DNA from 4 places in the Streptomyces sp. SudanB25_2051 genome. Region 3 is predicted to be linked to each of the others. Evidence: riboswitches for the same ligand, from Rfam matches in the RefSeq annotation. Region 3 holds a riboswitch; each other region holds the start of a gene.
What was found. Region 3 has a riboswitch for cobalamin ahead of ACSUPT_RS20215 (ribonucleoside-diphosphate reductase subunit alpha). Riboswitches for the same ligand answer to the same signal wherever they lie in the genome.
Positions count from the first base shown of each region.

Region 1: linked by a shared signal. The riboswitch ahead of cobN (cobaltochelatase subunit CobN) and the one ahead of ACSUPT_RS20215 (ribonucleoside-diphosphate reductase subunit alpha) in region 3 are both predicted to bind cobalamin.
Region 2: linked by a shared signal. The riboswitch ahead of ACSUPT_RS01350 (energy-coupling factor ABC transporter permease) and the one ahead of ACSUPT_RS20215 (ribonucleoside-diphosphate reductase subunit alpha) in region 3 are both predicted to bind cobalamin.
Region 4: linked by a shared signal. The riboswitch ahead of ACSUPT_RS26630 (ABC transporter substrate-binding protein) and the one ahead of ACSUPT_RS20215 (ribonucleoside-diphosphate reductase subunit alpha) in region 3 are both predicted to bind cobalamin.

Region 1 is NZ_OZ186787.1:3,128,403-3,133,275, forward strand. It holds gene ACSUPT_RS13990 (NAD(P)H-binding protein) at 1-257, opposite strand, end outside; gene cobN (cobaltochelatase subunit CobN) at 408-4,010, opposite strand; cobalamin riboswitch at 4,047-4,179, opposite strand; gene ACSUPT_RS14000 (cobalamin biosynthesis protein CobG) at 4,190-4,873, shown strand, end outside.
Region 2 is NZ_OZ186787.1:304,000-308,872, reverse strand. It holds gene ACSUPT_RS01370 (FAD-dependent oxidoreductase) at 1-561, opposite strand, end outside; gene ACSUPT_RS01365 (energy-coupling factor ABC transporter ATP-binding protein) at 763-1,608, opposite strand; gene cbiQ (cobalt ECF transporter T component CbiQ) at 1,608-2,354, opposite strand; partial or broken gene ACSUPT_RS01355 (energy-coupling factor ABC transporter substrate-binding protein) at 2,418-2,774, opposite strand; gene ACSUPT_RS01350 (energy-coupling factor ABC transporter permease) at 2,771-3,463, opposite strand; cobalamin riboswitch at 3,493-3,694, opposite strand; gene ACSUPT_RS01345 (PTS-dependent dihydroxyacetone kinase phosphotransferase subunit DhaM) at 3,729-4,115, opposite strand; gene dhaL (dihydroxyacetone kinase subunit DhaL) at 4,196-4,795, opposite strand; gene dhaK (dihydroxyacetone kinase subunit DhaK) at 4,801-4,873, opposite strand, start outside.
Region 3 is NZ_OZ186787.1:4,460,254-4,465,126, forward strand. It holds gene ACSUPT_RS20210 (ribonucleotide-diphosphate reductase subunit beta) at 1-729, opposite strand, end outside; gene ACSUPT_RS20215 (ribonucleoside-diphosphate reductase subunit alpha) at 729-3,074, opposite strand; cobalamin riboswitch at 3,221-3,366, opposite strand; gene ACSUPT_RS20220 (GNAT family N-acetyltransferase) at 3,388-3,891, opposite strand; gene mctP (monocarboxylate uptake permease MctP) at 4,031-4,873, opposite strand, start outside.
Region 4 is NZ_OZ186787.1:6,046,699-6,051,571, reverse strand. It holds gene ACSUPT_RS26635 (FecCD family ABC transporter permease) at 1-264, opposite strand, end outside; gene ACSUPT_RS26630 (ABC transporter substrate-binding protein) at 261-1,286, opposite strand; cobalamin riboswitch at 1,326-1,527, opposite strand; gene ACSUPT_RS26625 (hypothetical protein) at 1,769-2,377, shown strand; gene ACSUPT_RS26620 (PepSY-associated TM helix domain-containing protein) at 2,486-3,934, shown strand; gene ACSUPT_RS26615 (protease inhibitor I42 family protein) at 4,040-4,588, opposite strand; gene ACSUPT_RS26610 (GNAT family N-acetyltransferase) at 4,585-4,873, opposite strand, start outside.

The DNA of each region.
Region 1 (4,873 bases), 1.3 Mb from region 3:
CGGTGCTCCGCGACCCGGTCCGGTGTCTCGTGCGCCGACACCAGGAACAGCGTGTCGGCCCCGTCCAGCGCGGCCCGCATCGCCTCGCGGTCCCCGTACGCGGCGGGCGGCGCCTTCACCGCGCCCGGCACGTCCGGCAGCCGCGCCGGGTCGCGTCCGACCAGCCGCACGGGCACCCCGCCGACGCCCAGCCGGTCGGCCACCCGCCGCCCGACCCGCCCGCTCGCGCCGGTGACGGCCACCACCTCATCGCTCATACGGGCAGTCTCCGCCCCGCCCGCCCGGTCGGCACCCGGAGCGCCCCCACCTGCGACATCCGCGTCCCGCCCCGCCACTCTAGAGCGGAAAGGCCGAACCCGGCCGGGCTTGTGGAAAACCCGGCCGGGCGGCTGTGGACAGCGCGGGACCTACTCGGTGTCGCCGCCTTCGAGGTTGCCCTCGGTCTCCAGGTAGACCTGCTTCAGCGCCTCCAGCACCTGCGGGTCGGGCTTGGCCCACATGCCCCGCGACTCCGCTTCGAGGAGCCGCTCCGCGATGCCGTGGAGCGCCCAGGGGTTGGCCTCCTGGAGGAACGCGCGGTTCTCCGGGTCCAGTACGTACGCCTCGGTCAGCTTGTCGTACATCCAGTCGGCGACGACACCGGTCGTGGCGTCGTACCCGAAGAGGTAGTCGACCGTCGCCGCCAGTTCGAAGGCGCCCTTGTAGCCGTGGCGGCGCATCGCCTCGATCCAGCGCGGGTTGACCACGCGGGCGCGGAACACCCGCGAGGTCTCCTCCACCAGCGTCCGCGTGCGCACCGTCTCCGGGCGGGTCGAGTCGCCGATGTACGCCTCGGGCGCCGTGCCGCGCAGCGCCCGCACCGTGGCGACCATGCCGCCGTGGTACTGGAAGTAGTCATCCGAGTCCGCGATGTCGTGCTCGCGCGTGTCGGTGTTCTTCGCGGCGACGGCGATCCGCTTGTACGCGGTCTCCATCTCCTCGCGCGCGGGACGCCCGTCCAGGCCGCGCCCGTACGCGAAGCCGCCCCACACCGTGTACACCTCCGCCAGGTCCGCGTCGGTGCGCCAGTCGCGCGAGTCGATCAGCTGGAGGATGCCCGCGCCGTAGGTGCCGGGCCGGGAGCCGAAGATGCGGGTCGTGGCCCGCCGTTCGTCGCCGTGCTCGGCCAGGTCGGCCTGGGCGTGGGCGCGGACGTAGTTCTCCGTGGCCGGCTCGTCCAGGGACGCGGCGAGCCGCACCGCGTCGTCCAGCAGCCCGATCGTGTGCGGGAACGCGTCGCGGAAGAAGCCCGAGATGCGCAGCGTCACGTCGATGCGGGGCCGGCCCAGCTCCGCGAGCGGGATGGGCTCCAGGCCGTTGACGCGCCGTGAGGCGTCGTCCCAGACCGGGCGGATGCCCAGCAGGGCCAGCGCCTCCGCGACGTCGTCGCCGCTGGTGCGCATCGCGCTGGTGCCCCACAGCGACAGGCCGACCGAGGTGGGCCATTCGCCGTTGTCGCCGCGGTAGCGCTCCAGCAGCGAGTCCGCGAGGGCCTGCCCGGTCTCCCAGGCGAGGCGCGAGGGGACGGCCTTCGGGTCGACGGAGTAGAAGTTCCGGCCGGTCGGCAGGACGTTGACCAGGCCCCGCAGCGGCGACCCGGACGGCCCGGCCGGGACGAACCCGCCGTTCAGCGCGTGCACCGCGTGGTCCAGCTCGGCGGTCGTCCCGTCGAGGCGCGGCACGACCTGCCGGGCGGCGAAGTCCAGGACGGCGGCGACCTGCTCGCCGTACCCCTGCGCCACTTCGGCCACCGCGGCCGGGTCCCAGCCCGCGGCCTCCATGGCCTCCACCAGGGCGCGGGCCTTCGCCTCCGCCTCGTCGGCGGTGGTGCGGGTCGCGGCGGACTCGTCCAGGCCCAGCGCCTCGCGCAGGCCGGGCAGCGCCTGCGTGCCGCCCCAGATCTGCCGGGCGCGCAGGATCGACAGGACCAGGTTGACCCGCTCGGCGCCCGTCGGGGCCGTGCCGAGGACGTGCAGGCCGTCGCGGATCTGCGCGTCCTTCACCTCGCACAGCCAGCCGTCGACGTGCAGCAGGAAGTCGTCGAAGCCGTCGTCGTCGGGCCGGTCCTCCAGGCCCAGGTCGTGGTCGAGGCGCGCCGCCTGGATGAGGGTCCAGATCTGCGCGCGGATCGCCGGCAGCTTCGCCGGGTCCATGGAGGAGATCTGCGCGTACTCGTCGAGCAGCTGCTCCAGCCGCGCGATGTCGCCGTACGAGTCGGCGCGGGCCATCGGCGGCACCAGGTGGTCGATCAGCGTGGCGTGGGCGCGCCGCTTCGCCTGGGTGCCCTCGCCCGGGTCGTTGACCAGGAACGGGTAGATCAGCGGCAGGTCGCCGAGGGCCGCGTCGGGGCCGCACGCGGCGGACAGGCCGGCGTTCTTGCCGGGCAGCCACTCCAGGTTGCCGTGCTTGCCGAGGTGGACCATGGCGTCCGCGCCGAACCCGCCGTCGGACGTGGGCGTGGCGATCCACCGGTAGGCGGCCAGGTAGTGGTGGGACGGCGGCAGGTCCGGGTCGTGGTAGATCGCGATCGGGTTCTCGCCGAAGCCGCGCGGCGGCTGGATGAGGATCAGCAGGTTGCCGCGGCGCAGCGCCGCGAGGACGATGTCGCCCTCCGGGTTGCGGGACCGGTCGAGGAACATCTCGCCGGGCGGCGGGCCCCAGTGCTCCTCGACGGCCGAGCGCAGCTCCTCCGGCAGGGTCGCGAACCAGCGCTTGTAGTCGGCGGCCGGGATGCGGACCGGGTTGCGGGCCAGCTGCTCCTCGGTGAGCCAGTCCTGGTCGTGGCCGCCGGCCTCGATGAGGGCGTAGATCAGCTCGTCGCCGTCGCCGGACGCGAGGCCCGGCACCTCCTCGTCGCCGAAGTCGTAGCCCTCCTCCCGCAGCCGGCGCAGCAGGGCGACGGCGGACGCGGGCGTGTCGAGTCCGACGGCGTTGCCGATGCGGGAGTGCTTCGTCGGGTAGGCGGAGAGGACCAGCGCGAGGCGCTTGTCGGCGTTCGGGATGTGCCGCAGCCGGGCGTGGCGGACGGCGATCCCGGCGACGCGGGCGGCGCGCTCCGCGTCGGGCACGTAGGCGGGCAGGCCGTCCTCGTCGATCTCCTTGAAGGAGAACGGCACGGTGATGATCCGCCCGTCGAACTCGGGGACGGCGACCTGGCTGGCCGCGTCGAGCGGGGACAGGCCCTCGTCGTTCTCCTCCCAGTCGGCGCGGGAGCCGGTGAGGCACAGCGCCTGGAGGACGGGCACGTCGAGGTCGGCGAGCGCACCCGCGTCCCACGCCTCCTCGTCGCCTCCGGCCTGCGCCGCGGCGGGCTTGGTGCCGCCCGCCGCGAGGACGGTGGTGACGATGGCGTCGGCGCCGCGCAGCTGCTCCAGCAGCTCCGGCTCGGGGGCGCGCAGCGAGGCGACGTACAGCGGGAGGGCGCGGCCGCCGGCGTCCTCGATGGCGTCGCAGAGGGCGCCGACGAAGGCGGTGTTGCCGCTCATGTGGTGGGCGCGGTAGTAGAGCACGGCGACGGTCGGGCCGTCGGTGGTGCGGGCGGTGCGCTCCAGCGGGCCCCAGGTGGGGGCGGCGGCCGGCGGGTCGAAGCCGTGGCCGGTGAGGAGCACGGTGTCGGACAGGAAGCGGGCGAGCTGCTCCAGGTTGTCCGGGCCGCCGTGCGCGAGGTAGGCGTGCGCCTCGGTGGCGACGCCGATCGGGACGGTGGACGCCTCCATCAGCTGGGCGTCGGGCGCCTGTTCGCCGGTCAGGAAGACGACCGGGCGGTCCTGGGCGCGCAGCAGGTCGATGCCCTCCTCCCAGGCGCGCAATCCGCCGAGGAGGCGCACGACGACGAGGTCGGCGCCGTCGAGGAGGCCGGGCAGTTCGTCGATGGGGAGCCGTGCGGGGTTGGCGAACCGGTACTCGACCGGGCCGCCGGCCGCGCGGGCGCTCAGCAGGTCGGTGTCGGAGTGCGACAGCAGCAGGATCACGGCGTGCCGGGCCTTCCTCGGGGTGTCCTCGCCCCGGGTGGTCGTGGGTGGCGGGAGTTCCTGACTCGCGGGGCCCGGAGGGGTCCTGCTCACAGTGGCGGGACCGCGCCGGATTCGCACCGGGCTTCCTCCCTAGGGTCCTGGGACCCTGTGCCGTCTGCATAGTAGAGGCTGCGCGTATGCTCGCCGCCATGCCGCCCACCTCGCCAAATCCCCGAAACGGGGGCGAAGCTCACATACGGGAACGTGTCCGCGACCGCGCCGACGCGTGCCCCGGCGCGCTGCGGCTGCACCGCGCGGACGATGGCGGTCTGGCCCGTCTGCGGCTGCCCACGGGCGTCCTGACGGCCCGCCAGGTGGCCGCGCTCGCCGACCTGTCGGGCCGGCTCGGCGACGGCCGGATCGGCGTCACCTCGCGCGGCAATCTCGACCTGCGCGGCCTGCCCGACGACTGCGGGCTCACCCTCGCCGAGCTGCTGGGCGGGGCCGGACTGCTGCCGTCCGCCGCGCACGAGCGGGTGCGGAACATGGTCGTCTCGCCCCTGGCCGGACTGGACGGGCGGGGCTTCGGGGACGTCCAGGCGTGGGCGCGGGAACTGGACGCGCTGCTGTGCGCGCAGGCGTGGACGACGGGGCTTTCGGGCCGTTTCCTGTTCGCCGTGGACGACGGGCGCGGGGACGTGGCCGCGCTGGGCGGCGATGTGACGTTGCTCGCAGAGCCCGGCGGCCGCGCTCTGGTACGGATCGGTGGCCTGGCCCGGCGGGTGGCGGCGGGTGACGCCCCGGTGGCCGCGCTGGCGGCGGCCGAGGCGTTCCTGACGGTCGCGAGGGAGGCCGGCACGGGTGCCTGGCGGGTGGCCGAA
Region 2 (4,873 bases), 4.2 Mb from region 3:
GCGGTGGTTGGTCGCGGCGGCGATGAACTCGTTGATCAGGTAGCCCTCGGAGCCCATGATCTCGACGCCGTCGTACCCGGCGGACTTCGCGAGCTCCGCCGCCCGCACATAGTCCTCGATGGTCTGCTCGACCTCGTCGTCCGTCAGGGCGTTCGGGACGAACGGGCTGATCGGCGCCTGGATCGCGCTCGGCGCGACGAGCTGCGGGTGGTAGGCGTAGCGGCCGAAGTGGAGGATCTGCATCGCGATCCGCCCGCCCTCCGCGTGGACGGCGTCCGTGACGACGCGGTGCCGCGCGGCCTCCTCCTCGGTGGTGAGCTTGGCGCCGCCCTCGTACGGCCGCCCCGCGTCGTTCGGGGCGATGCCACCCGTCACGATGAGGGCCGCCCCGCCCCTGGCGCGCTCCGCGTAGAAGGCGGCCATCCGCTCGAAGCCGTTCTCCGCCTCCTCCAGACCCACGTGCATGGAGCCCATGAGCACCCGGTTGGGCAGGGTGGTGAAGCCCAGGTCGAGCGGGCTCGTCAGATGCGGGTACGGGGACGGGCTCGGGGTCGGGGTCATGAGGGGCGCCTCCTCGCGCGCGGTGTCATCGCCCCTGTTGTAGACGACGGCGGGCCGCTTGTGCAACAAGTTGCATAAGCGGAAGGGCGTGAGGTGCGGCACCCTCCGCCCGTACGTCCTCGTCCCGCGCCGCCGATACCCCCGGCACCCTCGCCGGCACGTACGCACGTACGCACGCAGGCCCGTACCTCCCGCCGCCGGTCAGCCCGGCACCCGCCCCGCCGCCCACGCGTCCAGCTCCTCCGGCGTGCGGGGCACCGTCTCGTCCTCGCCCAGCAGTCCCCGGGACCGCAGCAGCCGGGCCACCGCCATCGCCCATGGCCGGCGCAGCCGCGCCGCGTCCAGCAGCTCCGCGTCGGCCAGCAGCCGGGCCACCGGCCCGGTGCGCAGCCCGTCCGGAGTGAGCACCGCCGCGTCGTCCGCCCAGCGCAGTGCCAGGTCGACGTCGTGCGTGGCCATCACCACCGTCGTCCCGGACGCCCGCAGCCCGTCGAGCGCGGCCAGCAGCCGCTCCTGCCCGTGCGGGTCCAGCCCGGCCGTCGGCTCGTCCAGGATCAGCACCCGCGGCCGCATCGCCACGGCACCCGCGATGGCCGCCCGCTTCCGCTGCCCGTACGACAGCAGGTGCGTGGGCCGGTCCTCCAGCGCCACGATGTCCAGCGCCTCGAGGGCCGCCCGCACCCGGGCCCGCACCTCGTCCTCCGGGAGGCCCAGGTTCATCGGCCCGAACGACACGTCCTGCCCCACGGAAGCCGCGAACAGCTGGTCGTCCGGATCCTGTACGACCAGCTGCACCGTCGTACGCAGCCGGGTCAGCCCCTTCCGGTCGTACGCCACGTCCTCGCCGGCCACCCGCAGGCGCCCGCTCGCGCACCGCAGCCCGCCGCTGAGCAGCCGCAGCAGCGTCGTCTTGCCGCTGCCGTTGCGGCCCAGCACGGCCAGCGACCGCCCCTCGGGGACGGCGAAGTCGACGCCCGAGAGCACGGCCGGCCCGTCCTCGTAGGCGAACCCCGCGCCGACCAGCTCCACCACGGCGGTTTCCGGCATCACAGCGACCTTTCCAGTACGAGGGTGAGGGCGACCACCGCCGCCAGCAGCGCCGCCGTCGCGGCCAGGAAACGGCGGTCCACCCGCGCCTCGGGCACCAGCACCCGCAGCGTCCCGTCGTAGCCCCGCCCCGCGAGCCCGGACTGCAGCCGCGCCGCACGGTCGAAGGCCCGTACGAAGGCGGTCGCGGCGAGCCCCGCCACCGACCGCCACGCCGCCGCCCGGCCGGTCAGCCCGAGCCGCGCGGCCTGCGCCTGCCGGATCCGCGCCACCGCGTCCAGCAGCAGGAACCCGATCCGGTACATCACCAGCGCCACGTCCACCACGGGCGCGGGCACCCCGGCCCGGACGAGCCGCGGCAGCACGTCCGAGACGGGCGTGGTGAACGCGAACAGCAGCAGTCCCAGCGACGCCGCCGAGGTGCGCAGCAGCAGCCCGGCGGCCTGGGCGGGCCCGTCCGGCGCGAGCGCCACGAACCCGGCGGGCCCGCCGACCTGGAACAGCAGCGGCACGGCGCCCGTCACACAGAATCCGAGCGGCAGCCGCCACGCCCGCCACAGCCGGCGCGGCGCCACCCCGGCCGGGCCGAGCAGCACGGCGAGGGCCGCGACGGCGACCAGCACGGCGCCCGGCCACGGCGGCAGGGACACCGCGCACGCGGTCAGCCCGAAGCCGAGCGCGGCCTTCTCGGCCGGATGGCGGCGGCGCCAGCGACTGCTGTGCGCCGCCACGTCGATGGGCAGCACCCGCGCTACTCCCCGGACGCGGGGGGAGCGGCCGCCCGGGGCCGCACCGGCGGCGCGCGCGGCCCCGTCAGGGAGCGCACCGGCACCGTCCCCGGCCTCGGCCGCCAGGGCCGCGCGGCCCCGCTCCTCGCCCTGCCGGCGTCCGCGCCGCAGCCCGAAGTAGTAGGCCAGCACACCCGCGCCGAGCGCCGCCTGCAGCGAGAACAGCGCCGACTCGACCTCACCGGACGGCGGCTCGTACAGCGGCGTGAACCACGGCTCGTAGTCCGGGGCGTTCTCCGTGATGGCCGTCTCCGCCTGCGCGTCGGCGCCCGCGAACGGCTCCTCCTTGCCGTCGCCGAGACCGAGCGCCAGCGGCAGCACCGCCAGCGCCACGACCACCAGCACCAGCAGGACGTTGATCCTCGCGTTGCGGCTCATCGGACCGCCGCCCCCTTCGTCGCGTCCGCCGCCGGCAGCACCCCGAGGCGCGCCAGCTCACCCTTGCTGGACTGCCGCAGCAGCCGCATGACCAGCACCGTCAGCAGGCCCTCGCTCACCGCGAGCGGCAGCTGCGTCACGGCGAAGATCCCGCCGAACTTGGCGAGCGCCCCCGCGAAGCCGCTCCCCGGGTCGGGGAACGCCAGCGCCAGCTGCACGCTCGTCACGCAGTACGTGGACAGGTCCGCGGCGAACGCGCCGAAGAACACCGCCACCATCAGCGGCACCCCGGACCGGCGCAGCAGCAGATACAGCCCGTACCCGGCCCACGGGCCGACGACGGCCATCGAGAAGACGTTCGCGCCGAGCGTGGTGAGCCCGCCGTGCGCGAGCAGCAGCGCCTGGAACAGCAGCGTGATCGTGCCGAGCACCGCCATGACCGGCGGCCGGAACAGGATGGCGCCGAGCCCCGTACCGGTGGGATGGGAGCAGCTGCCCGTCACCGACGGGATCTTCAGCGCCGACAGGACGAAGGTGAACGCCCCGGACGCGCCGAGCAGCAGTGTGGACTCGGGGTTGGCCCTGACCTCGCGGGTCAGCGCCCGGACACCGTGGACGACGAACGGAGCGGCCGCCAGTGTCCAGGCGACCGCGTGTTCCCGGGGCAGAAACCCCTCGGCTATATGCATGTGGGGGAGACCCTCTCCAGCACCTCGTGGATGGACAACGCGCCCTGGCCGGTCTCCTGGCTGACGGGTACTACCGCCTCGGCTCCGCCTTCCCGGATGCCGCGGTCTCCCGCGGCGGTCCAGTGGCTTCCCCGCTCGCGCGGGGGGTGGAGCCGGACTTCCCGATCACAGTGGCGAGGGCCGCACCGGCTTTGCACCGGTTTCCCGTACACCAAGGCCCTGCGACAGTAGTGCGTTGACCAGCTCCCTCACAACCGCGCCCGCCTCAGCCCTTGCGGTAGCCGTACGCCTCCGAAGCCGCCGCCGCGACCGCGTCGAGGTCCCCGCCGGCGGCCGACGTCACCACCGCGGCGACGGCGCCCTCCAGGAACGGCGCGTCCACCAGGCGCGTACGCTCGGGGAGTTCACCGCCCTCCGCGAGCAGGGCCTTCACCGTCAGTACGGCGCTGCCCAGGTCCACGAGCACGGCCACGCCCGCGCCCCGGTCCACCTCGTGCGCGGCCCGCGCGATCAGCTCGGCGCTCGTGCCGAGCCCCCCGTCGGGCCCGCCCCCGGCGGCGGCCACCGGCACCCCCGACGCCCCGCCGGCGAGCCCCAGCGCCAGCCGGACGACGGCCGCGGCGACCTCGGCGCTGTGCGACACCAGCACCACCCCGACCCCGCCGCCCGGCGCGCCCTCGACTCCGCCGCCCGGCGCGCCCGGCGCGCCCCCGGCGCCGCCCGCCGCCCCGCTCACGCGGACACCTCCGCGAGCGCGGCGAACAGCAGGGCGGCCGAGGCGGCGCCCGGGTCCTTATGGCCGACGGACCGTTCGCCGAGGTAGCTGGCGCGGCCCTTGCGGGCGAGCATCGGCACGGTGGCGGCGGCGCCCTCCTGAGCGGCCCGCGCCGCGGCGGCGGCGCCGCCCTCCCGGAGCGCGGCCACGGCCGGCTCCAGCGCGTCCAGCATCGTCTTGTCCCCGGCCTTGGCGCCGCCGAGCTGCGCGACCGCGGCGACCCCCGCGCCGAGCGCCTCCGCCAGGGCCTGCGGCGACACCTCGGCGCTGTCGCCCAGCGCCTTGCCGGCCCGGCGCAGCAGCGTCCCGTACAGGGGCCCCGACGCGCCGCCGACCGTCGAGATCAACTGACGCCCCGCCAGCGCCAGTACCGCGCCCGGCGTCCCTGGGGGCTCCGCGTCCAGGGCGGCCGCGACCGCCGCGAACCCGCGCCGCATGTTCGCCCCGTGGTCGGCGTCGCCGATGGCGGAGTCCAGTTCGGTGAGGCGGTCGGCCTCCCGGTCCACGGCGGACGCGGCGGCGGCCAGCCACCGCTGGAAGAACCCGGCGTCCAGCACGGCGCTCACCGCCCCCACCGCAGCGCCGGGGTCTGCACCGGCGCGTCCCACAGCCGCAGCAGCTCCTCGTCGGCCGCG
Region 3 (4,873 bases):
CTGCTGCCCCAGTTCGTCGTCGAACAGGTCGGGCTCCTCCTTGCGGACCGTGTCGACGACCTCGAAGGCGAAGCTCATGTGCATCGACTCGTCGCGGAACACCCAGTTGGTGCCGGTCGCCAGGCCGTGCAGCAGACCGCGCGAGCGGAACCAGTACACGTAGGCGAACGCCCCGTAGAAGAACAGGCCCTCGATGCAGGCGGCGAAGCAGATCAGGTTCAGCAGGAACCGGCGCCGGTCGGCCTTGGTCTCCAGCCGGTCCAGCTTCTCCACGGAGTCCATCCACTTGAAGCAGAAGGCGGCCTTCTCGCGGATCGAGGGGATGTTCTCGACGGCGGCGAACGCGGCGGCGCGGTCGTCCGGGTCGGGCAGATAGGTGTCGAGCAGCGTCAGATAGAACTGGACGTGCACGGCCTCCTCGAACAGCTGACGCGACAGGTACAGCCGCGCCTCCGGGGAGTTGATGTGCTTGTACAGCGTCAGCACCAGGTTGTTCGCCACGATCGAGTCGCCCGTCGCGAAGAACGCCACGAGCCGGCCGATCAGGTGCTGCTCACCGGGCGTCAGCTTCGCGAGGTCCGCGACGTCCGAGTGGAGGTCCACCTCCTCGACGGTCCAGGTGTTCTTGATGGCGTCCCGGTAGCGCTCGTAGAAGTCCGGGTAGCGCATCGGGCGCAGCGTCAGCTCGAAGCCCGGGTCGAGGAGGTTGGTGTTACGGGTGGTGCTCATTACTGGCAGGCCTCGCAGGACTCGGGGTTCTCAAGGGAGCAGGCGACGGCGTCGGGCTCGGACACCTGCTGGACGGGGACGGGGGTCGCGGACGCGGCGCGGGCGATGCGCGTCGCGGGGCGGGAGCGCAGGTAGTACGTGGTCTTCAGGCCCTGCTTCCAGGCGTACGCGTACATCGACGACAGCTTGCCGATGGTGGGCGTCTCCAGGAACAGGTTCAGCGACTGCGACTGGTCCAGGAACGGCGTGCGCGCGGCGGCCATGTCGATCAGGCCGCGCTGCGGGATCTCCCACGCCGTGCGGTACAGCGCGCGGATCTCGGCCGGCACCCAGGTGAAGCCCTGCACCGAGCCGTTCGACTCGCGCAGCGCCTCGCGGGTCTGCGCGTCCCACACGCCGAGCTTCTTCAGGTCGTCCACCAGGTAGGAGTTGACCTGGAGGAACTCACCCGACAGCGTCTCGCGCTTGAACAGGTTGGACACCTGCGGCTCGATGCACTCGTACACGCCCGCGATGGACGCGATCGTCGCGGTCGGCGCGATGGCCAGCAGCAGCGAGTTGCGCATGCCGACCGACGCGATCCGCTCGCGCAGCGCCGCCCACCGCTCCGGCCAGGTCAGCTCCACGTCGTAGTGGTCGGGGTGGAGCACGCCGCGCGCCGTGCGGGTCTTGTCCCAGGCGGGCAGCGGGCCGCTGCGCTCGGCGAGGTCGGCGGACGCCTCGTACGCGGCGAGCATGATCCGCTCGGCGATCCGCGTGGACAGGGCGCGCGCCTCCGGCGAGTCGAACGGCAGCCGCAGCTTGAAGAAGACGTCCTGGAGGCCCATCGCGCCCAGGCCCACCGGGCGCCAGCGGGCGTTGGACCGGCCGGCCTGCTCGGTCGGGTAGAAGTTGATGTCCACGACCCGGTCGAGGAAGGTCACGGCCGTGCGGACGGTCTCGTCCAGCCGCTCCCAGTCGATGCCGTCGCCGTCGACGAACGCGCCGAGGTTGACCGAGCCCAGGTTGCAGACGGCGGTCTCCCCGTCGTCGGTGACCTCCAGGATCTCGGTGCACAGGTTGGAGGAGTGGACCGTGTGGCCCGGCTCGGCGGTCTGGTTGGCGGTGCGGTTGGCGGCGTCCTTGAACGTCATCCAGCCGTTGCCGGTCTGCGCCAGGGTGCGCATCATCCGGCCGTACAGGTCGCGGGCCGGCATCGTCTTGCGGGCCAGGCCCTTCGCCTCGGCGGCCCGGTACGCGGCGTCGAACTCGTCGCCCCACAGGTCGACCAGCTCGGGCACGTCCGACGGGGAGAACAGCGACCACTCGGCGTCGTCGTTGACGCGGCGCATGAACTCGTCCGGAACCCAGTGCGCCAGGTTCAGGTTGTGGGTGCGGCGGGCGTCCTCGCCGGTGTTGTCGCGGAGCTCCAGGAACTCCTCGATGTCCGCGTGCCAGGTCTCCAGGTACACGGCGGCGGCGCCCTTGCGGCGGCCGCCCTGGTTGACCGCCGCCACCGACGCGTCGAGGGTCTTCAGGAACGGCACGATGCCGTTGGAGTGGCCGTTGGTGCCCCGGATGAGCGAGCCGCGGGCGCGGATGCGGGAGTACGACAGGCCGATGCCGCCCGCGTGCTTCGACAGCCGCGCGACCTGGTGGTACCGGTCGTAGATGGAGTCCAGCTCGTCCTGCGGGGAGTCCAGCAGGTAGCAGGAGGACATCTGCGGGTGGCGGGTGCCGGAGTTGAACAGGGTGGGGGAGGACGGCAGGTAGTCGAGGCGGCTCATCAGCCGGTACAGCGCCTCCACCTCGCCGAGCGCGCGCACCGAGTCGTCCTCGGCCAGACCGGCGGCGACCCGCAGCAGGAAGTGCTGGGGCGTCTCGACGACCTTGCGGGTGATCGGGTGCCGCAGCAGGTAGCGCGAGTACAGCGTCCGCCCGAAGTAGCCGAACCGGTCGTCGCCGTCGGGGTCGACGACCGCGTCCATCCGCTCCGCGTGGAGCGCCACGAACTGTGCCGTGCGGTCCGCGATCAGGCCCTCGCGGTGGCCCACGGCCACCGAGGCGGAGAACGACACGGCGCCCTGCCCCGCGGCCTCCTCGGTGATGGTCCGGGCCAGCAGCCGGGCGGCGAGCCGGGAGTACGCCGGGTCCTCGGCGATCAGGCCGGCCGCCGCCTCGGTGGCGAGCTCCCGCAGCTCCGCCTCGTCGGACCCGGCGTGCCGGCCGCGCAGCGCGGCGGCGGCGACCCGTCCGGGGTCGGCGTCGGGAAGGTCCGAGGTGAGGTCGGTCAGGGTCCGCAGCAGCGCGGTCCCGGGCGCGTCGGTCTCGGTCGCTGAGGCCGGATCTGCAGGCGCGATGGTCACGTGGGGGCTCTCCCTCGCTCGGCTCGGGGCGCACACGGCGGGCGGCGGGGGAGCGGGCGCACCTCGCCCCTGGGCACGGGGGCGTGCGTGACCGCGTCCGCCGGCCCACTCCGCGAGGCCCGGACGTCTGGGCACCCGGACCGGGCGGTCCGAGCGCGCTGCCGGCAGGTCGTCGGACTTGCGGGGTACGCGAAGGGCACACCGGTACACCGTTGCGGGACAGTTCCGGACTCGCACCGGATTCCCCTGCTGCGACAGCGAGGACGAGCATACATGTGGGGGGCGTCCGTTACGGCACCCCCCACATGTTGTGTCAGAGTGTCAGCTCGTACGCGAAGAGCGTCACACCGGGCAGAGGGTCCCAGTCCCGTCGCGGGGCCCGCGCGAAGCCCATCCGGTCGTACAGCCGCCGGGCCGCGACGGCCTGCGGCGTGACGGACAGGACGAGCCGTACGCACCCCTCGCGGGCCCGCGCCCGGTCCGCGCAGGCCCGTACGAGCGCCTCGCCCACCCCCCGGCCGCGGGCGGCGCCGGACACGGCCAGTACGCGGAACTCGGCCTCGTCCGGCCCGGCGATGTCCGCCCACGGGGTGCCGCCGCACGGTACGAAGGTGACCCCGCCGAGCAGCGTGCCGTCCGGGTCGACGGCGACGAGCACCTCGGCCTCGGCGGCGCGCCGCGCCACGTCCCGCAGCACGTCCAGGTACGGATCGTCGGCCCCGTAGGTCAGCAGCCCGCCGTCCAGGTAGGCCTGGACGCTGATCTCGGCGAGGGCGGCGTGCTCCCGCGGCTGTATCTCCCTGATGGTGATGTCCATGGTGCAGCAGTCTGCCGTGCGGCCGGGGGCCCGGGAGCCCGGCCACGGGAAGGGCCCCCGCACCTGCGCGGTGCGGGGGCCCTGGAGTGGCGGGAGGCGCCGCCCGGTTCAGTGGCGCCGGTGCTCAGTGACCGGTCGCTCAGTGGCCGGTGCCGACCTTGGGCAGCTCGGGGTCGACGCCCGGGTCGCCCGCGTCGGCCGTGTAGTCGCCCTCCGCCGTCTCGTCCACGCCCTCCGGCGCCTTGAGCGCCCGCAGCACGAACGTCAGGGCGACGGTGACCAGCACGTTCAGCAGGAACGCGGTGAGGCCGATGTAGCCGATCTCGCCGATGCCGGGGATCTCCGCCGACGAGCCGCCGAAGTGCTTCTGCGTCGGGCTGGCCACGTTGTACGCGGTCCACGTGCCGTAGACCATGCCGACCGCCCAGCCGCCGAGCAGCGCCCAGCGGTGGAACCAGCGGGTGAACAGGCCGCCGACCAGCGCGGGGAACGTCTGGAGGATCCAGATGCCGCCGAGGAGCTGGAAGTTGATGGCGACCGTCTTGTCCATCGTCAGCACGAAGGCGAGGGCGCCCACCTTCACCAGCAGCGACACGATCTTCGAGACCTTGGTCTCCTGCTCCGGCGTGGCGTCCGGCTTCAGGAAGTCCTTGTAGATGTTGCGGGTGAACAGGTTCGCGGCGGCGATGGACATGATGGCGGCGGGCACCAGCGCGCCGATGCCGATGGCGGCGAACGCCACGCCGGTGAACCAGTCGGGGAACATGTCCTCGAACAGCTGCGGGATGGCCAGCTGGCCGTTCTGCACCTTGATCCCGGCGGCGATCGCCATGAAGCCCAGCAGCGCCAGCAGGCCCAGCATCAGCGAGTACAGCGGCAGGATCGTCGTGTTGCGGCGGATCACGTCACGGCTGCCCGACGACAGGGTCGCCGTGATCGAGTGCGGGTACATGAACAGCGCCAGGGCGGAGCCGAGCGCCAG
Region 4 (4,873 bases), 1.6 Mb from region 3:
GCGCAGCAGCGACTGCATGACCGCGCCGCACACGGCGAGGCCCGCGCCGCAGACCGCCGCGAGGAGCGTGCGCGGGAGCCGGAGGTTCCAGACGATGCCGTCGCGGATCGGGGTGAGCCCGGACGGCTCCCCGCCCACATGGGAGACGACGACGGACCAGACGTCGGTGACGCCGATGTCCGCCGGGCCGATGGTGATGGCCAGGGCGACGGAGAGGGCGAGCACGCCGAGTCCGGCCGTCGTGCGCAGCAGGGCGGCGGTCACCCGGAGAGGCCGAATCGGCGCAGGCCGGCGGCGACTTGTTCGATGCCCTCGACGGTGCGGATCGTCGGGTTCATGGACTGTCCGCTGAGCAGGACGTACCGCTTGTGGCGTACGGCGTCCATGGTCCGCGTCGCGGGGTTGGACTCCAGGAACTCGATCTTCTTCGCGGCGCTCTCGCCGGTCTGCGCCTTGCGGGTGAGGTCGCCGATGACGAGGACGTCCGGGTTGCGGTCGGCGACCGTCTCCCAGTTGATCTGCGGCCACTCCTCGGTCGTGTCGTCGAAGACGTTCTCGGCGCCGACCTCGCGGGTGATGACTCCCGGCGCCCCGCAGCAGCCCGCCATGTACGGGGACTGGGCGTCCGAGAACCAGTAGAGCAGGGTGACGTCCCGCGCGTTCAGCCCGGCGGTGGCCTTGGCGACCCGCGCCTTCAGACGTGCCGTGAGCTCCTCGCCGCGCCGCTCGACGCCGAAGATCCGCGCGAGGTCCCGTACTTCTCCGTAGACGGTGTCCATCGTCAGGGGCGTCGTGCGCACGCCGTCGCCGTCGCCGCTGTTGTCCTTGCCCACGCAGTCGGACGGGGAGAGGTAGGTGGGCACGCCGAGCTTCTCGAACTGCTCCCTCGTGGCCACTCCGCCTTTGCCGAGGGTGGAGGCGAAGGAGGCGGCGACGAAGTCGGGTTCGGTGTCCAGGACCTTCTCGAAGGACGGGTTGTTCTCGGCGAGCCTCGGCACTCCGGCGTTGGCCTTCTCCAGGCCCTTCATGACCGGGTCGGTCCAGGTCGCCGTGCCCGCCATGCGGTCGGCGAGGCCGAGGGCCAGCATGATCTCGGTGGTGCCCTGGTTCAGCGACACGGCCCGCCGGGGCCCGCCGGCGGGGATCCGCACCTGCTGCCCGCAGTTGGTGAGCGTGGTCGCCGCCTCGTCCGGCGGCGCGGCGGGCGCGGTGGCGCCGCATCCGGTGAGGAGCAGCGCTCCGCACAGGAGCACGGCGAGGGAAGCGGTCGGGCGCGTGACGGTCACGGCGTTGTCCTCGGCGTCGTGGGCCCATGCGCGGGGCCCGTCCGTACGAATGCGCCAGCAGGTCTTCGGACTCGGGGTCGTCCGGACGAGGCGCCTTCCCGGGCCGCGGATGCGCCCCAGTGGCTTCGTATGCCTCGCCCGTCACCCTCACCGCTGCGCGTCAGTTCCGGATTCGCACCGGATTCCCTGACCCACGTACGCACGGAACGTACGGAGTGCGACTGGCTTGCGCAAGTTACCACAGGCGGCGAGAGGGCTGGGAATTGCCCTGAATGCGGCTTTATTCCTGCTGTGATTCCGGCCACTTCGGCTCGAAATCTTCCTCGCCGGGAAGGGGTGCACTCACCACCACCCGAGACGCAACGCCCCTTCGGCGTCCGGGCAATGACGAAACGTCAGGAAGGATCACCCGCTCCTCCCCCGCTGCCCGCCCCGTCGTCCGGTGCCGCTGACCGGCCCATGGGGCTGACTACGTTGTGCCGGTGCGCGCACGGGACGGATGGCTGAGGCGGACGGCGAAGGGTCTGCTCTGCGCTGCCGCCTGCCTGATTCCGGGCGCGATCGGACATGTCGCGGCCGGCGGGTCGCTGCCGGGACCCGGGAGCCTCGCTCCGCTCTTCGCGGGCCTCACCGTGCTGGGCGTCGTCCTCTTCGGCGGCCGGCGGCGCCGCTTCGACGTCACCGTCCTCGTCCTGGGCGCGGCCCAGACCGGCCTGCACCTGGCCTTCCACCGGCTGTCGGCGCCCGGGGCGGGCGGCGGCCACCACGCCATGGCCGGGCACGATCCGACGGCGCACGCGCACCCGCACACGGCCGAGGCGGTCGCCGGGCACTTGCTGACCGGCGAGATGACAGCGGCGCACGCCCTGGCCACGCTGGGCGCCGCCCTCTGCGTCCTCCACGGCGACCGCGTCCTGCGACGCCTCGCCGCCCTCCTCCTGCCGCGCCTGGTCCTCCTCGCCCTCGCCGCGTGCCCCCTTCCCTCCGCGCGGCGGACGCCGCCGCCGTCCACGGCGGGCCACGTCCGCCTCCGCGTCCTCCTCACCCGCTGCCGCCCCCGACGAGGCCCGCCCGCGCCGACGGCCGCCTGATCGCCCGTACGCGATCACGACACCCGCCCTCCGGGCGGCTCCCATCACCTTTCGGCTTCGTCGTACGCGCGCGCCCACGTCGCCGCGCGTACTCCCTGGGGAACACGCATGTCTTCGACCATCGACCGCGATCCACCGACAACCGCCTCCGCACCGGCACGGGCCGGGCGAACCGGACCCCACCGGCAGGGCATACGGGCCCTCCTGGTCCGGCTGCACTTCTACGCCGGGGTGTTCGTCGCCCCGTTCCTGCTCGTCACCGCGCTCACCGGGCTCGTCTACGCCTTCGCCCCGCAGCTCGACCAGCTCGCCTACGGCGACCGGCTGCGGGTCGAGGAGGCCGGCGGGCCGACCCGCCCGCTGTCCGAGCAGATCGGAGCGGCGCGGGCCGCGCACCCGGAGGGCACCCTGTCCTCCGTCCTCACCCCGGCCGGGCCGGAGGACACCACCCGCGTGGTGCTGTCGGTCCCGGAGCTCGGCGAGCGGCAGCGCACCGTGTTCGTGGACCCGTACACCGCGGAGGTACGGGGCGAGCTGACCACGTCGTGGGGGTCGACGCCGCTGACCACCTGGCTCGGCGACCTCCACAAGAACCTGCACCTGGGCGAGGTCGGCCGCCTGTACTCCGAGGTCGCCGCGAGCTGGCTGTGGGTGCTCGTCGCGGGCGGTCTCGTCCTGTGGCTCGGCGGGAGCCGGGGCCGGCGGGCGCGGTCCGCGCGGGGTGTGCTGCTGCCCGACCGCGCCGCCCGCGGAGTGCGCCGGACCCGGGGTCTCCACGCCGCGACCGGGGTCTGGCTGGCGCTCGGCCTGCTCTTCCTCAGCGCCACCGGCCTGACCTGGTCCCAGTACGCGGGCGCACGCTTCGAGCAGCTGCTCGACACGGCCGGGGGGCGTGCTCCGGAGCTGGACACGCTGCTGCCGGGCGCGCGTCCGCCGGCCGGCGCGCAGGAAGGCGAACACGCCGGCCACGGCGGACACGGCGGGTCCGGGCACGCAGCCGACGCCGATCCGGCCGCCTTCGACAGGGCCCTCGCCACCGCCCGCGAGGCCGGCCTGGGCGGCGCCGTCGTCCTGACGCCTCCCGCGGACGCCTCCCGCGCATGGGTGGTGGCCCAGAAGGACGACGTCTGGCCGGTCCACTACGACCAGGTGGCCGTGGACACCGCCAGGGGCGAGGTCACCGCGCACACCCGCTGGTCGGACCACCCGCTGCCGGCCAAGCTGACCAAGCTCGGCATCCAGGCCCACATGGGCGTGCTCTTCGGGGTCGCCAACCAGATCGTGCTGGCGGTGGTGGCGCTCGGCCTGATCCTCGTCGTGTTCTGGGGCTACCGCATGTGGTGGCAGCGCCGCCCGACCCGCGACGGCGACCGGGCACGGCCCGGGAGGGCGCCCGCGCGCGGAGCGTGGCGCGGGCTGCCCCTGCCCCTGCTGATCGCGGGCGTCCCGGCGGTCGCCGCGCTGGGCTGGGCGCTGCCCGTCCTCGGGTGCACCCTGCTGGGCTTCCTCGCGGTGGACGTCGTGGTCGGCCGGGTCCGGCGCGCCCCGGCGCACTGACCCGGTGTTACCGGCGCGGCCCGGCGAACTGACCCGGTGTTACCGGCGCGGCCCGGCGCACTGACCCGGCCGTGTCGCCCCGACCGTTCCGCCCTGGTCCGCCGCTCAGCCGACGGTGACGGTGTAGGTGATGCGCTCGGGGGCGCCCGAGGGGGCGGCCGGACCCGCCGTCGGAGTGGCGGAGGGTCCGGCCGTCCCGGGGGGCCGGGTGGCGGTGTCGCCGCGGCAGGTGCTGAACGTGCAGTGCAGCAGCGTGAACCGGGTGGTGCCCCTGCCCTTGGCCTCGAAGGTGAAGGTGAGCCGGCCGCCGGAACCGGGCGCCGGCTCGCCGCCGGAGTCGGAGGCGTACTCCTCCCCGAGGCCGACCAGCACCGAAGGGTCGGGCGCCGGGCCGACGAGGTACCAGTACTCGCGGGTGGAGGGATTCTGGTCGACGGTGAGCGTGAAGCGTTCGCCCGGCGCGGCCGTGATGGCGGTGTCCTCCACCGGGCGGCTCGTCGTACGCCCCGGGGTGCCCGTGGAGCCGCCCGCCGTCGCGTCGGCGCCCTGGCCGCAGCCCGCGGCGAGGGCGAGCAGCGCGGCCGCCGCTGCCGCGGCACCGGCCCTCCGCGTACCGCCCCTTCCGGCCCGGCGCGGCGTCGGATGCCCGCTCACCCGCGCACCGATCCCGGGCCCGCCGGGACCGCTCCCGCGGGGATCTCGGCGACCACCTCGTCCCCCTCGGCGCCGTCCGTGGGCCGGAAGCCCAGCGAGACGTACAGGTCTCGGGCCGCCGTGTTGCCGGGGTGGTACGACAGGCGGAGCACCCGGCAGTCCTCGCGCCCGGCGAGCCACGCCATGAGCGTGCGCGCCGCCGCGCGCCCGATCCCCCGGCCCTGCTCCGCGCCGTCGACGAGCATGCCGCCGATCCAGTACGACCCCTCGTCGTCGCGTCCCCAC